Regions from separate parts of the Paenibacillus sp. FSL P4-0113 genome, predicted to be linked through region 1. Evidence: riboswitches for the same ligand, from Rfam matches in the RefSeq annotation. Region 1 holds a riboswitch; the other holds the start of a gene.
The links. A riboswitch is a leader RNA that binds a small molecule or an ion and turns the genes downstream of it on or off. The one in region 1 is predicted to bind FMN.
Positions count from the first base shown of each region.

Region 2: linked by a shared signal. The riboswitch ahead of MKX46_RS22100 (DMT family transporter) and the one ahead of ribE (riboflavin synthase) in region 1 are both predicted to bind FMN.

Region 1 is NZ_JBBPAZ010000001.1:1,192,027-1,199,513, reverse strand. Features, by position in the region: gene MKX46_RS04760 (thiamine pyrophosphate-dependent enzyme) at 1-780, shown strand, start outside; gene MKX46_RS04755 (IDEAL domain-containing protein) at 1,000-1,464, shown strand; FMN riboswitch at 1,536-1,709, shown strand; gene ribE (riboflavin synthase) at 2,041-2,706, shown strand; gene ribB (3,4-dihydroxy-2-butanone-4-phosphate synthase) at 2,767-3,450, shown strand; gene ribH (6,7-dimethyl-8-ribityllumazine synthase) at 3,481-3,945, shown strand; gene MKX46_RS04735 (segregation and condensation protein A) at 4,119-4,913, shown strand; gene scpB (SMC-Scp complex subunit ScpB) at 4,882-5,493, shown strand; gene MKX46_RS04725 (DUF2953 domain-containing protein) at 5,662-6,378, shown strand; gene ytfJ (GerW family sporulation protein) at 6,508-6,999, shown strand; gene MKX46_RS04715 (hypothetical protein) at 7,091-7,487, opposite strand, start outside.
Region 2 is NZ_JBBPAZ010000001.1:5,063,646-5,071,132, forward strand. Features, by position in the region: gene MKX46_RS22090 (carboxylesterase/lipase family protein) at 1-1,352, shown strand, start outside; gene MKX46_RS22095 (methyl-accepting chemotaxis protein) at 1,443-3,473, opposite strand; gene MKX46_RS22100 (DMT family transporter) at 3,714-4,661, opposite strand; FMN riboswitch at 4,840-4,984, opposite strand; gene MKX46_RS22105 (ABC transporter permease) at 5,107-5,802, opposite strand; gene MKX46_RS22110 (ABC transporter ATP-binding protein) at 5,795-6,718, opposite strand; gene MKX46_RS22115 (sensor histidine kinase) at 6,827-7,487, opposite strand, start outside.

The sequences.
Region 1 (7,487 bases):
GGGTATCCATATACATCACACAAACAACCGATGATCCACAATCTTTTTCAAAACGGGGCCGCTACCCTTTCAGGAGCGCTGGAAGCTTACATGGAAATGAAACGGCGTAATGAAATTGAGATGTCGGACGATCCGACCTTTATCATGATTAGTGGTGACGGTGGGATGGATATTGGTATGGGTTCTGCGATTGGTGCGGCTCTGCGTAATCATAAGCTAATCATGCTGGAATATGATAACGAGGGGTACATGAATACAGGTTCACAGCAATCTTACTCCACTCCGCTCGGTCACATGACCAGTACGTCGGGTGTAGGTAAAATGCAAAAAGGAAAGCAAGGGCATCACAAGGATACCGTGCAAATCATGGCTGCTTGTAACATTCCGTATGCTTTTACCGCTGCTGAAAGTCATCCGCAGGATATGCTGCGTAAAGCAGCCAAGGCTCAATGGTATGCAAACAACGTGGGTACGGCCTATGGTAAAATCCTGTGCGCCTGTCCGCTGAATTGGAAATCCGAAGACAGACTGGGTACCAGCATTGTGGGCGCCGCAGTCGAGTCCTGTTTCTTTCCTTTGTACGAAATAGAGCAAGGCAGTACGACGATTACGTACAATCCGGAGGACAAAGGAAAACGAATTCCAGCTGCTGAATGGCTGAAATTAATGGGTAAAACGAAGCATCTTATTAAGGAGGAGGCTACGCTGGCGACCTTTGAACAGGAGATTGAGCGTCGCTGGACTATCCTGAAAAAGAAACATGAAATTTCAGAGCTATAATCCTGTTTTTTGCATAATCATCGATTAACATTGTTAGCCGCTGTTACTGTAGTGGCTCGATCAAGATTCTTTGCGCTTTTTGCGCAAAGAATCTTTTTTGTCGTTTATGGGTTGAAGCATAAAAAAACAGGTAATGATTTCCGATATAGGAGTGGAGGCCTATAAGAGGCACGTTAAAAAGTTTTCTTCTGAATTTTAAGATGCAATGAGGTGCAGGTAATGATTAAGCTGAATACAGTTGAAATAATCGAAATTATAAAGAAGCAAATCCCTAAGGTTATGAACATCAAGCCAGTGGAACTCAAGTTTACGGATGATTTTGGACGGACCTCGCTGGCAGCGACAGAACACAAATTTACGCTGACGAACCAGCATTATTCTGCCAAGGTGATGGATTGCGTGTTAGAAACACAAGTACGCCCCATTTTAATGTGCGAAATTATTTATTTTCTAAAATGCGAGTTTATTGACGGACATGTTGATGTACGACTGGATTATGAAGCATGTTCTGAGGAAGGGCGAGGACCGGTTGCTTCAGCCGTAATTACCTTTGATCATGCAACAGAGCTGGGAGTCGAGGAACTGGCCGATCTGATTGACTTGGCGCTTCATATGAACGATAAAACCTGGTTTGAAGAACTCTCCAGCCAATATGTCAAAACCAAAGCAGGAGCTTCTATTTGATAACTTGCTTTTTTTAGAGGTCGGTGCTAATATACGTAACAAGTTTAATGTTAATTCAATTAAATAAGAGCAAGATCCTTCGGGGCGGGGCGAAATTCCCCACCGGCGGTGATGACATGTTTGTGGATCGTTTTTGTGAGAAACAGCATGGCTTAGTCCGTGACCCGGATGCTGAATGATCAGCAGAAGGTGGACCTGGTGCAAATCCGGGACCGACAGTATAGTCTGGATGGGAGAAGGATACGAAGCGCATGTGCATGACGTGACATGTGCCGATTTTTAGCATACCCAATTGTGCGTACGGCTTATTTCGTTGTAGGACAGCATCGGGCGATAGCTTGCTTAAGCTTTCTTTTTGATGGGTGTTCTGAGCGTATTTGGCTGTATACTCAGTCATGCTTTCTATTGGCAAACCTATGATTTCATGTCGTCTTAAGATGCAAATGAACTGCGCTTGTATACTACAAATGTGACTCTCATCACCCCCATGACGGATTGAATCCGAACTGGGGGTTTTTTGCGCTTATAGCTGATGAATTAGGGATAAACTGAGATGTAGTGGAAAGGAGTGAAGGCATGTTTACCGGATTGGTCGAGGAAGTGGGTCGTATTCAAACCATTTCCAAAAGCGGTGAAGCGATGGTGCTGGGGATTTCGGGTTCCGTGGTGTTGGGCGATTTAAAAATAGGAGACAGTGTCTCAGTGAATGGCGTTTGCCTGACGGCGATACAGATCGGTACGAAAGACTTTAAGGTTGATGTGATGCCGGAAACCTTTCGTAGCACTAATCTGAAAGAGTTGAGATCCGGCAGCCGAGTCAATCTGGAGCGAGCGATGGCGGCGAGTGGAAGGTTCGGAGGACATATCGTGCAAGGACATGTGGACGGGACGGGAACGATTCGCGGGGTGACATCAGACCAGAATGCAGTGGTGTTCGAAATTGAGCCTAAAAATCAAACATTATTTAAATATATTCTTCTCAAAGGGTCAATCACAATTGATGGTATAAGCCTCACAGTCGCACAGCGTACGGGAGATACCTTTGCCGTATCCATTATTCCCCACACCTTATCCGAAACGGCCTTACAAGCCAAACGTGAGGGGGATACCGTCAATATCGAATGCGATATTTTGGGCAAATATGTAGAACAGCTTTTAAATTACAGAGGTGCAACGGAGGCGGAGAGAGTAGAAAAAGCTCCTCTCAGTTTGGACTATTTGGCGAAATACGGCTTTGCCTGATATTGAATGGTAAACCTGTTTAGGAGCATTCGTGGCACAAGACATAAGGAGGAAAGTGTTATGGATAGAGGTAGCCAAACAAGTGCAATGGCAAACGTCATAGAGCATGGTGAGTTGGAACATGACGAAGAGATTCGTTTGGATTCCATCGAAGAAGCGTTGGAGGACTTGAAAAACGGTAAGGTTGTCATTGTAGTGGATGATGAACAGCGCGAAAATGAAGGCGATTTTATCGCTTTGGCTGAAAAAGCGTCGCCTGAGGTCATTAATTTCATGATTACAGAAGGTCGCGGGTTGGTCTGTGTGCCGATCACACGACAAAGAGCCGAGGCCTTGGAATTGCATCCTATGGTAAAGCAAAATACAGATTTCCACGGTACTGCCTTTACGGTATCGGTAGATCATATGGAGACAACAACGGGGATTTCAGCGGCCGAGCGTTCCTTGACTGTACGCGCCTTGGCAGACGAAGCAGTCACAGGAAGTGATTTCCGCAAGCCTGGTCACATGTTCCCGCTGATTGCTCGCGATGGGGGTGTCTTGCAGCGTGCTGGTCACACGGAGGCGGCTGTTGATCTGGCTCGACTCAGTGGCTTCAAGCCTGCTGGAGTCATTTGTGAAATTATAAAGGAAGATGGCTCAATGGCCCGCCTGCCTGATCTGGCATTGGTCGCTAAGCGACATCAATTGAAGCTGATCAGTATTCAGGATTTGGTGGACTACCGTCGTCGTTTGTCATTGTAAATAATTTAAATTAAGAGAGGTTGATTAATTATGGCACGTTTTCTAGAAGGTAATCTTGTATCGAACGGTTTAAAATATGGTATTGTGGTGGGCAGATTTAATGAGTTTATTACGAGCAAGCTGTTAAGCGGTGCAATTGACGCACTTCAACGACATGGTGCACAGGAAGATGAAATTGATGTAGCCTGGGTTCCGGGTGCATTTGAAATTTCACTAATTGCGCAAAAAATGGCTGCAAGCGGCAAATATGATGCCGTAATTACGCTGGGTACGGTCATCCGTGGTTCTACTTCACATTATGATATCGTCTGCAATGAAGTGGCCAAGGGTGTGGCAGCGAGCAGCCTAAAAACGGGAGTACCTGTTATTTTTGGGGTAGTGACTACAGAAAACATTGAACAGGCTATTGAACGAGCAGGTACGAAGGCTGGTAATAAAGGTTGGGATTCAGCACTGGCTGCGATTGAAATGGCCAATCTCGGCAAGCAATTTTAATGATAGGAATAGCTGATAGAACGGTATAAACTGCAAGGGGAAAAAAGGGATTGGATTGTTAAGCAAGGCGATGACGTATATACTACAGAAAGAGGGATTGATAACGCAGAGCATAAGTGCTATAGGGAAAGGTATTGTTGAATGATGATTGGAGTAAGGCAGGGGGAAGCACATTGACAGTCGTAAACTACAAGCTGGAAACATTCGAGGGTCCGCTGGATCTACTGTTGCATCTGATTGATAAAGCCGAAATCGACATTCAGGATATCCCGATTAGCGATATTACTGATCAGTATATGGCTTTTTTGCACAGTATGCAGGAGCTGGAACTGGACATTACGAGCGAGTTTCTGGTGATGGCGGCGACGCTCTTATCCATTAAGAGTAAATTGTTGCTTCCCAAGCCACCTGTGATGGAATATGACGATTTGGATTTTTATGAGGAAGAGGATTATGATCCACGTGAGGAACTGGTCCGCAAGCTGGTGGAGTATCGTAAATATAAAGGGATTGCTCGCCATCTAAGTGAACGTGAGTGGGAGCGGAGTCTAATTTATGGCAAAGAGCCAGAAGATCTGAGTGCATTCCTGCCCACTGAACCCGTAAATCCGGTGCATGGGCTGCATGCAAGCGATTTGGTCGCAGCCTTTCAGCGTGCTTTGCGCAAAGCAGAACGACGTACGACGGTAACCCGTGTTCATCGGGACGAAATTTCAGTCAAGGACCGTATCCGGCAAGTTATCGGGGCTTTAGAGATGGTGGGGAATGGAGGACGGCTGCTGTTCTCCAAGCTGATGCATGAGGATATGTATCGGCATGAAGTGGTTGTGACCTTTTTGGCTATCCTTGAACTGATGAAAATGAAGCAAATTTTCTGTTATCAGGAGAAGCTTTTCGATGATATTGTAATGGAGTGGAGAGGGGATTTACGGGTTAATGGATTATCTGAAGCTGAAATCAATTATTGAGGGACTGCTGTTTCTAGCAGGAGAGGAAGGGTTGTCCACCAAGCAGATCGCCGACATTGTAGAGCAGCAGCAAGAGCTGGTTGAACAGTGCCTGGAAGATATGAAGCAGGACATGGAGCAGGGGGGAAGAGGCCTGCAACTTGTCCGTATTGCCGGTCATTATCAGCTTGCAACTTTATCCGAACATGCACCTTACTTTGAAAAGCTCGCATACTCTCCGGCACGTGCGTCACTGTCTCAAGCTGCTTTGGAGACGCTGGCCATTGTGGCCTACCGCCAGCCCATTACAAGAGTTGAAATCGAAGAGATTCGGGGGGTTAAATCCGAGCGGGCCATACATACACTGGTCAACAAGGAGCTCATTGAAGAGAAAGGTCGAGCTGAAGCCATCGGACGGCCGATATTGTACGGAACGACGAAATCATTTTTGGATTATTTCGGTCTGGGCTCTCTGGCAGATCTACCGCAACCGGAGCTGTTCGAGAATTCGGACAATTTGGAGGAAGAGACTCAATTATTGTTCGAGCGTCTGGAGAGTAGCCAGCCTGCGGCCAACGATCTAGATCTTGAATCCCAATAAAGTTGCTCCGGATCTTGCGGTTCACTTATGTAAAAGTTCAAACAGACAGCCAGTCCTCATATCGTTGGGGGCTGGCTGTTGGTATTTTAAGATGCATGATTTTCCGGCGAACGGTCATACTATTTTTGCCATGATATTCTATAGCAAAAAGGTAGGGAGGACACGCCAGTGTGGAAATGGATCAGTATCGCCATCATCGTCGTTATATTACTTGTACTGGCAGTTCTGCTCTCTCGTATTCGTTTGAAGCTGAATATTGCCAAACATGACAATGATGATCGGGCGCATCTAGAGATCAGATTTCTATACGGGATGATAAAAATGAATTACGATGTGCCGGCCATTCTCATAACAGGGTTGAAAAAGGGGCTTCTCTATCGGCTAGATCGCAACAAAAACATACATAAAACGGATGCTTCCGTGGATAGCGGTAATATTGATACAGTAAAAATCAAGCAATTTATACATGATATACGGGTTTTGCTCAAGGGAACGAAATCCTTTAATAAATGGTTGCGACATACATTGGCACATGTGACGATGTCCAAAATGGAATGGTCTACCAACATTAGTCTTGCTGACGCGGCATATACAGCTACCTCAACTGGTATTTTGTGGGGATTAAAAACAACCTTGATCGGTTATGCTTCAAGCTTTGTACGCATGGATTGTACCCCTAAGCTGTATGTTGTGCCCTATTGGGTGGATCGCTTGCGTTTTACCACCACTTTGAACTGTGAAGCAAACGTATCGCTCGGCTATTTAATGTTCTCCATGCTCATCTTATCTTACCGCATATGGCGCGTTCCGGGTGGACCGGAGGCATGGAAACGGGTTTTTTTCAAAAAAAATGCGGCGGATCATCAAGCTAACAATGAATGGTAAACAGTGGAGAGAGGTGAGACTCAATCCTTTCTGAACTATCGAATGACATACATATTTCCTTGAACCCCTGCGCACAATAGCGAAAGAAAAGGCAGTCTACGCTTGAGATAAGCAGAGGAGGAATAAATCATGTCAGATCACCCGATTCAAGGGCTCATGCAAACCGCAATGGAAAACATCAAAGCCATGGTAGACGTGAATACGATTGTAGGAGACGCAGTGGAAACACCCGATGGTTCTGTTATTTTGCCAATCAGTAAGGTGGGATTTGGTTTCGCTGCCGGGGGAAGTGATTTTAACGTAGACGAAGAGGCACTTCATACTTCCTCGGCGTCGGGTAATCATAGCGGGAAGGAAGGGCATCCTTTTGGAGGCGGTAGCGGTGGTGGTGTATCTATTCATCCCATTGCTTTTCTGGTTGTTGGCAAACAGGGGGCACAAATCGTTCCATTGGACAATCAAACGCATCTGATTGAGAAGCTCATTGACTCCACGCCATACCTGATTGATAAGGTTCAGTCTATCTTCCGGAATTCAGGCGGCGACTTGCAGACTCCCCCCCCACAGGTACCTGTAGATGTTGCTACGGATCACAGTAATTCTGGCCCGGCTTACTTGTAAAAGTTATTGAAATTAAAAGCATTCTCTCAGGAAGGTATCCCAAAGCCGAGTATAGGCTAAGGAATACCTTCTTTTCTGCTTGTACTTGGGCCTATCCCCGAATATACTGCCTTCCCCCAATGAAAGCATGTATATGGTGACTGTATTCCTGTTGATATAAAGTATGCAGCGAGATTTCATTTTTTCGATTTCCTTCGGTAGCAAACTGCGATAGGTAGATGAAGTCCGGATAGATCACTTCATTCGTCAAATAAGCGGATACCGTGGCATCAGGCCGACGATGTTGATTCAGGGAATCGATAATACCTTTCGCCGGCAAGATGCCAATCCCATGTCCATAAAACAAGTCTTCCTTCAGCTTAACGACATTTTCTCCTTTCCATTCTAATGTTTCAGACGACACATCCGGATTGTTGAAATACAGAATATCGCCAGGAGCCGCTTTATGACTTCCTTCCTGCTGTATGAGCCTGAGGTCGCTGTCATAG
Region 2 (7,487 bases), 3.9 Mb from region 1:
CTTTGGAGTCTTGGGAGGGTGTGCGGGCTGCGACGAGTTTTGGGCCAATCTGTCCGCAACCTATGCCATCCGCTGAAAGTATGACTGGAAATCTGGTGGAACCGCCTAAGCAGTCAGAGGATTGCTTATACCTGAACATTTGGACACCTGCTTCGAAGGCTCCTGAGAAGGGACGCCCAGTGATGGTGTGGATTCATGGCGGTGCCTTTGTCACGGGGTCCGGGATTATACCTTTATATGACGGGGAACGCATGGCGAAGAATGGCGATGTTGTGGTTGTTACGATCAATTATCGATTGGGGCCGTTAGGGTTTTTGCATCTGACTCCAAAGGGAGATGGACTGACCTCTAATGCGGGACTACTGGATCAGATCGCTGCGCTGGAATGGGTTAGGGATCACATCTCTGCCTTTGGCGGTAACCCGGACGAAGTAACGGTGTTCGGTGAATCGGCAGGGGCGATGAGTATTGCCGCTTTATTGGCGATGCCAACAGCTGAGGGACTGTTCCGGCGTGCGATTTTACAGAGCGGTGCGTCGCAGGTATTGCCAACTGCACAGGCCGAGCAAGTGACGGCTGTGTATCTGCAGCAGCTGGGTGTGGACACTCAGCATCCAGAACGGTTGTTTACGTTGCCGACAGATGCGCTGATGCTAGCTATGGAGAAGACATATGAAGTCATCGGACCAGGGATGGCGATGATCTATCAACCCGTTGTCGACGGTGTGACCCTGCCAGATGTACCGCTGTCTGCAATCGCGCAAGGTTCAGCAAAACAGGTATCCGTTTTGATTGGAACGAACTTGCATGAGGGGGCCTATTTCATCCGAAAAGAATCCCATCTAATGAACAAGTCAACAGCGAGTCAGGCTTTGGAAATGATGACGGGCATGTCAGACATCGGCGATCTGATAGAACCATTTCCGGTTACAATTGAGGGGCAGGCGCAAATGTTGACTGATCTATTTTTTTGGCGTCCTGCGTTGGCTCTTGCTGTTGCTCAGTCGGCGCATACTCCTGTATGGATGTATCGTTTTGATTGGACATTGCCCGGGCATCCTACCTTTGAACAAGCGGTTCACGGTGCAGAGATTGCGTTTGTTTTCGATAATCTGGAGCTGCTAGATAAGCTTGGATTAGAGATTCAACCTTCGATGCAGAAGCTGGCTCAAGATATGCAGCAGGCATGGGTTGCTTTTGCACGTGATGGGAAGCCAGTGCTGTCCGAGGGGGCTTGGCCGATGTACGACAGAGAAGAGCGGACTACAGCTATTTTCCATCAGAATATTAAGGTGGAGCACGACCCTGAAGGAGATAGACGCCGTCATTTAACCGGTCAGATGACCCTATAAGTAACAAGAGAGAGAGCATATCAAGAACTCAAATGTAAAAAGCCTTCGCCCGTAATTTGTATACGGACGAAGGCTTTTGTTAGTAGTAAGTTAAATCTTAAATCGCTTAACCAGCTGTTGCAAATCCTGCGCCATGTTGGACAACTCCTGTGACGAAGAGGAAATTTCCTCCATAGCTGCCATTTGTTCCTGAGCAGCAGCAGATGTTGTCTGCGAGCTGTCCGCCGAATTGCGAGACAGGCTTGCCAAATGGGTAACAGTGGCGGAGACTTCCTCTGTACTGGCTGAGATTTGTTCAGCAGCAGCGGACACACTTTGAATTTGTTCCACGATATGAGAAGTAGAGCGCTCAATATTCGTAAATGCACCTTCTGCATCTTGGCTAATACGCATACCTTCACCTACCTGGTTACGAACATTACCGTTCATGGTAGCGGTAGAGCGTTGAATCAAATCGAGCATCTGAGTAATAATCTGACTGATGGAATCCGCGCTTTCCTTGGATTGCTCAGACAGCTTGCGTACCTCTATAGCGACTACGGCAAATCCACGCCCGGCTTCGCCAGCTCTGGAAGCTTCAATAGACGCGTTCAGAGACAACAAATTGGTTTGCTTGGCAATGGCGGCAATAGCCGTATTCATCTGCTTCGCATCGTCCGAGAGCTGGGATAGCTCATCCATTAGGCTAGCCGTTTGGCTGACAGCCTCCAGAATACGGTCCATTTGGGTCCGTACACTACTGATCATTTGACTGCCTTGAGCCACATCATGCTCGGTTTGTCCTGCTGAATCCACGATGGAGCTTGCCGATTCGGCAATGGTGCTGACACCCTTCGCCATTTCTTCAACGGCATTAGCGGTCTGCTCGGATGCCTCGGCGCTGGTGGCTGCATTTTCCGCGGATTCCATAACCGTTTCCGCTACATGTTGTACGGACTCCGTCGTTTGCTCTGTGCTTTCCTTGATTATCAGGGAAGAGGAAGCAAGTCGGGAGGAGGTTTGGTTGACCTCTGAGACCATCGTATGCAAGGAATGCGTCATCTGGTCAAAATTCTGTGCCAGTTCGCCGAACTCATCCTTGCTGGATAGATTAACACGTTCGGTCAGATTTCCGTCACGGACGATGCGTGTTCCTGCTTGCAGCTTGCGCAGCGGAATTAAGAATGAGCGGACCATAAGCACAATGATGATCGCCGCGGCAAGTATGGAAATAACAATCACAATCAGGCTTTGTTTCAGAATTGGTTGGGCTGCATCACTATAATCCTCCAGATCCGACAGTGCGACAATGCTCCAACCGGTGAGAGGGTCCTTAAGTGTAAAGGCCAGCATATCTCGATTCATAAATTGAATTTGCGACATGGAAGGAGTATCATTTTCGACGGTTGTCGCCACTTCGGGAAGTCCTTCTATGGCGTCAGCCGCTTTTTTGCCTGTCTTGTTGAAAGCTGTTCCAGTCCCAGATACAACTTTATGTTCAGAATCAACAATAATGAGTCCTCCGCGCTCACCAATCTTAACAGACTGCAGACTTTCACTCATTTTGTCCAGGTTCAAAGCCAGGGCAACAGCTCCTTCACCGTCCTCCAGCGTTCCCGATATATTAACGACTAAATTCCCTGTCGTGACGCTGGCAACTGGAACACCGACGAATACTTTACCCTTTTCCAGCATCGCGTTTTTGTACCATTTTCTCTCCCTGGGATCATAATCGGACTCCTGTTTTTTCGGCGAACGTATGTATTGCCCCTTCTCATTGCCGAGAAGCGCTGCATCTAGCTCGGGGTGAGCCTTGACGATAACATCTAACTTTTTCTGAAGGGTCTCTTGGTTGGTACCAATGGAATCAGAATTGATTTCAGTGGTAAGCACGTCCAGGTCTTTCATAATAGGCGCTACATACTGATTGACATTGCTCCGGATCAGATACAGATTCGTGTATACGGAACCGCCCATTTGCTGACTGAGTTGTGTCGTAGCTCCCTGATAAGAAAAGTACCCGATAAGTACGCTCGGAATCAATAACACAGCTAAAAAAGATATTATTAATCTTGTCCTCATTAAATAAAACTGCTTGAGAAACCTGTTCCACCACGGAACTGTTTGTTTTGTTTTAGTCATAGTTCTTGCTCCTCTGTGTCTGATGATCACTACATTGTTTTATTCGACATAAACCGACGAATTTTATAGATGTAATCATTGGGAAACGAGAAATAGTAGCATATTTTAGACACTTTTTTTGAAAAACAGGTCTAAAGAACTATGATTAATATTAATGCGAACACATAAAAAGCCAAATCGGAGATGCAAAAGCATCTTCACAATTTGGCTTGGGTGAGTCATGAAGGGGACATTGAACTGTTAATTTTTTTGCTGACGTGAAATCATAAAGAGCGTAATCCAGATGAGCATAAAACCAGTCAATTGCGCTACAGTAACGATTTGCTGAAATGCGATCCAATTAATCACGACACCCACCATGGGAAAGCTCAATTCTGCCATCGTAGCATAAGACGCTTTGGTCGTACTTAAGCCTTTGTAATACAGCAATAAGCTAAGAAGACCCGGAAGCAATGCCTGCAATAGCAAGTTGATAATCACAGCTGCGCCTGCCCATGTACCGGCAGGCATATTCCATGGCGCATGCTCTACAGAGGTGAGGACAATTAGCAGAGGGAGCGCCACCATGAAGCGGAGGGAGGTTACCGTTTCATATTTCATTGAACGAAGCAAGTAGCTTCCCATGACTGTCGAACCGCCCCACAGAACCGCTGCACCCAGTGCAAGTAGACTACCGACCTGGACAAAATCACGAACATGCCCGAAGGGGAGCGACCAACCGAAGGTCAGAAGATACGTCCCGAACAGAGCGACGACAATTAATAATCCAAAATGACGCGGCAGCATTTCCTTCAATATAACGCGGGCCAGAATAATAGCGACCAATGGTTGAAGCTTCTGGAGTAAGAGTACAGCATTCAGATCACCGTTGCTGAGCGCCATGGTAAAAATCACGCTGGCCAGAGCCGAGCCGCCCCACGAGACGAACAAAATAGCGAAAACTTGACGAAGCCGTACCGCTTTGAGTTCCTCACGATGCTTCCACAGCATCGGTGTCAGAGCGAGGAAGAGCAGCACATGCTCCATTAGTACAATTTGTGTTGAAGTAAATGATTTTAGCAAAATAATACGAAACAGCGGATCAGCGCCCCACAAGGCTGCCCCAATTGCGACCAGCCAAAAACCGCTTTTCATGTGGGAGCTATGATCAAAACCTTTGGATGTTAGTACAGTAGAAGATTGACTCATACTCAATTAGCTCCTTGCGAATACAGGACCGGTGGCACAAAAACCCCCGTCCATGGCGAAAGGCCATGCAAGACGGGGGTTGATCAAATAAACTTGCCGCTTTATGCAAGTTAAATGAAGTTACTGCAACTGCAAAACCCATAACGCAGCATTCATCCACTTCGCGGCATGTTGATATTTCGATCTTCTTCCATCCGGACTTTACCGTCGGCTTTGGCATCTCACCAAATCAGTCCGTATCCTGTTGCCAGATACAGAGTCGCGGGCTTAGCTCCATGAGCCATACCGCCGGTTGGGAATCACACCCTACCCCGAAGATCCTTATTCCGTTTTTTAATTTCTCCTATAGGATATACCTGTTTTAGAATGAAGTCCAGTGAAAAATGTGTGTATATCAAACAATGATTTTCATCTATTTTTCGAAAGCGTTTTACTAAGTTACATACTATGAAGTAATATCCTTATACTCAATGCGTCGAATCGCCGCATAAGCCACCAGCATTCCCAGTATAGAGAAGCCTATTTGCACGGGGGCTATGGAGCTAAGTGTAGCGCCGTTATTATTAGAGAAAAGCAATGCTACAATCAGGATTGAGGTCACAATGGTAGTAGGTACAGAGTATCTTCGCATCCCCATATACAGCGGAACCAGTCCCATAAAGCTGGCAGCAGCGGCATTGATCAGCGTCCGTGCTGATTGTTGACCCAGTATCGAAAGAGTAAGGTTATCGGGTACAATCAAGACAAACTGGTTGAGCAGATGAATAGCAGCCGTAATGATTATTTCCGAAATAATAATAGACAAGAAGGTAAACAGCAGCACAACCAAGAGCTTGGCGATCATCAGCTTCTGACGGTGAATCGGATACATGAACAGGATCGTAATCGATTTGGACTTAAATTCCCCTACGATAAAGCGGCACAGGAGAACGGAGGCAAACACAATAAATGTGGCTCTGACCAGCATGTCCATGAGATCGAGAAGCTGAGTGTACTGTGTAAATTCGGGTATTCCTGTACTTTGGCTGTCCAGCGCGATGATACAGAGCAGCCCAAGAATGCATGCATTGGCGATCAGTGCTGAACGGATATAACCCGCCAGATGAAATTTTTTGAGCTCCAGTTGCATCAACTTAAGCATGAAGATCACCTCCGTTTAACAGCCGCAAAAAGTAGTCTTCCAGCGTACTGCTTTTCTGATGAATGGAATCCACTTCTATATCATTTAAAATGAGCGTCTTCGTAATTTGCTTCTGCGGTACATTTGAATCGTAAATACGTATACTCTGTTCATTGAGCACCCTTATATTATTCAGATTCAGATGATGGGAGAGGACGTAGGCCGCCTTTTTACAATCGTTGGTCGTAAATTCAATGTATTCCGTATTGGTTTCCCGCACCTGCTCCATCGACACTTCCTCAATCAGCCTTCCGTGATTAATCACGCCTACCGTATCCGCAATCTGCTCTATTTCCGCTAAAATATGACTGGACACGAGCAGAGTCATCCCATATTCCTTGCATAGCATGTGGAATAATTGGCGGATTTCCTTGATTCCCACTGGGTCCAGACCATTAATCGGTTCATCCAAAATGAGTAGCTCTGGCTTAGTCGCAATAGCGCGGGCAATCCCGAGGCGCTGTTTCATTCCCAGTGAAAAGTCTTTTACCGACTTGTCACCCGCATTCTGCAAGTTCACTAATTCTAGGGCATCTCGGACAGCCTGCTTATTATAGTAGCCCATGTATTCACAATGAAGTTCCAGATTTTGCTGCGCCGTCAGCCTGTCATAAAAAATCGGGTATTCAATAATCGAACCCATCCGTCCGAGCAGATGATACGATTTTGGCGTTAGTTTTTCACCGAATAATTCAATTTCACCCGATGTCGGCTTGAGTAAATTCGTAATCATTTTCATTATCGTTGTCTTGCCTGCCCCGTTGGGGCCGAGAAAGCCATAGGTTTCTCCCTTGCGCACATTCATGCTGACTCCTGCTACAATTTCGTTGCCCTTCAGGGCTTTGGTCAACTGATGTGTACGTATTACGTAAGTCATGGGTGTTCTCCCTTCGTATACTGCTGATAATTCAAGGATAAAGGGCGAAATGTTCATTTTTCTTTCGTGATTCTTACAAATTTATTAAGTTGAGTATGTTGAGTTCGATTAATAGTTGATTTTCTTCAATGTAAAAGAGAAGACTGTCCGCTCATAAGGTCTACTGGTCAATTGAATTTCTCCGTTCATCGTTTCAACCAGACGTTTGGCAATCGTAAGGCCCAGTCCGCTGCCTTGTACCGCCTTATTGCGGGAGTCCTCCAGTGTGTACATACGTTCAAAAACTTTATCTTGCTCAGATTCCTGTATGCCTTTGCCACGATCCCATACCTCTATACGCACTGTATCCTGCTGTTCTGACAGCGTCAGGCCTAGCGTCCGTCCATCTGCCCCGTAGCGAATGGCGTTCGAGATCAGATTATTCAGCACCCGCCCAATCGCTCCTTCGTTCCCCAAGGCATGAATGGGGTACTCCGGGATCTCAATATGCACAGTAAACCCCTGTGCAGTCAGCAGGTCATAAAACTCTAAAATGCTGCGTCTGCACAGTTCTCCCACTTCCAGTCGTGTCAACGGAATATCCGTATCATTAGCTTCCAGTTTCGCCAAATTAAAAAAGCTTCCGATCAACTCAATCGCTTCGCTTGTCTTTTGATGAATTTTGGATAGCAGCTTTATACGTTCTTCCGGCAAAATAGTCAGATCGCCATCCAGCATCTCGGCATATCCAAGCACAACCGTAAGCGGGGTCTTGAGATCGTGTGAAATG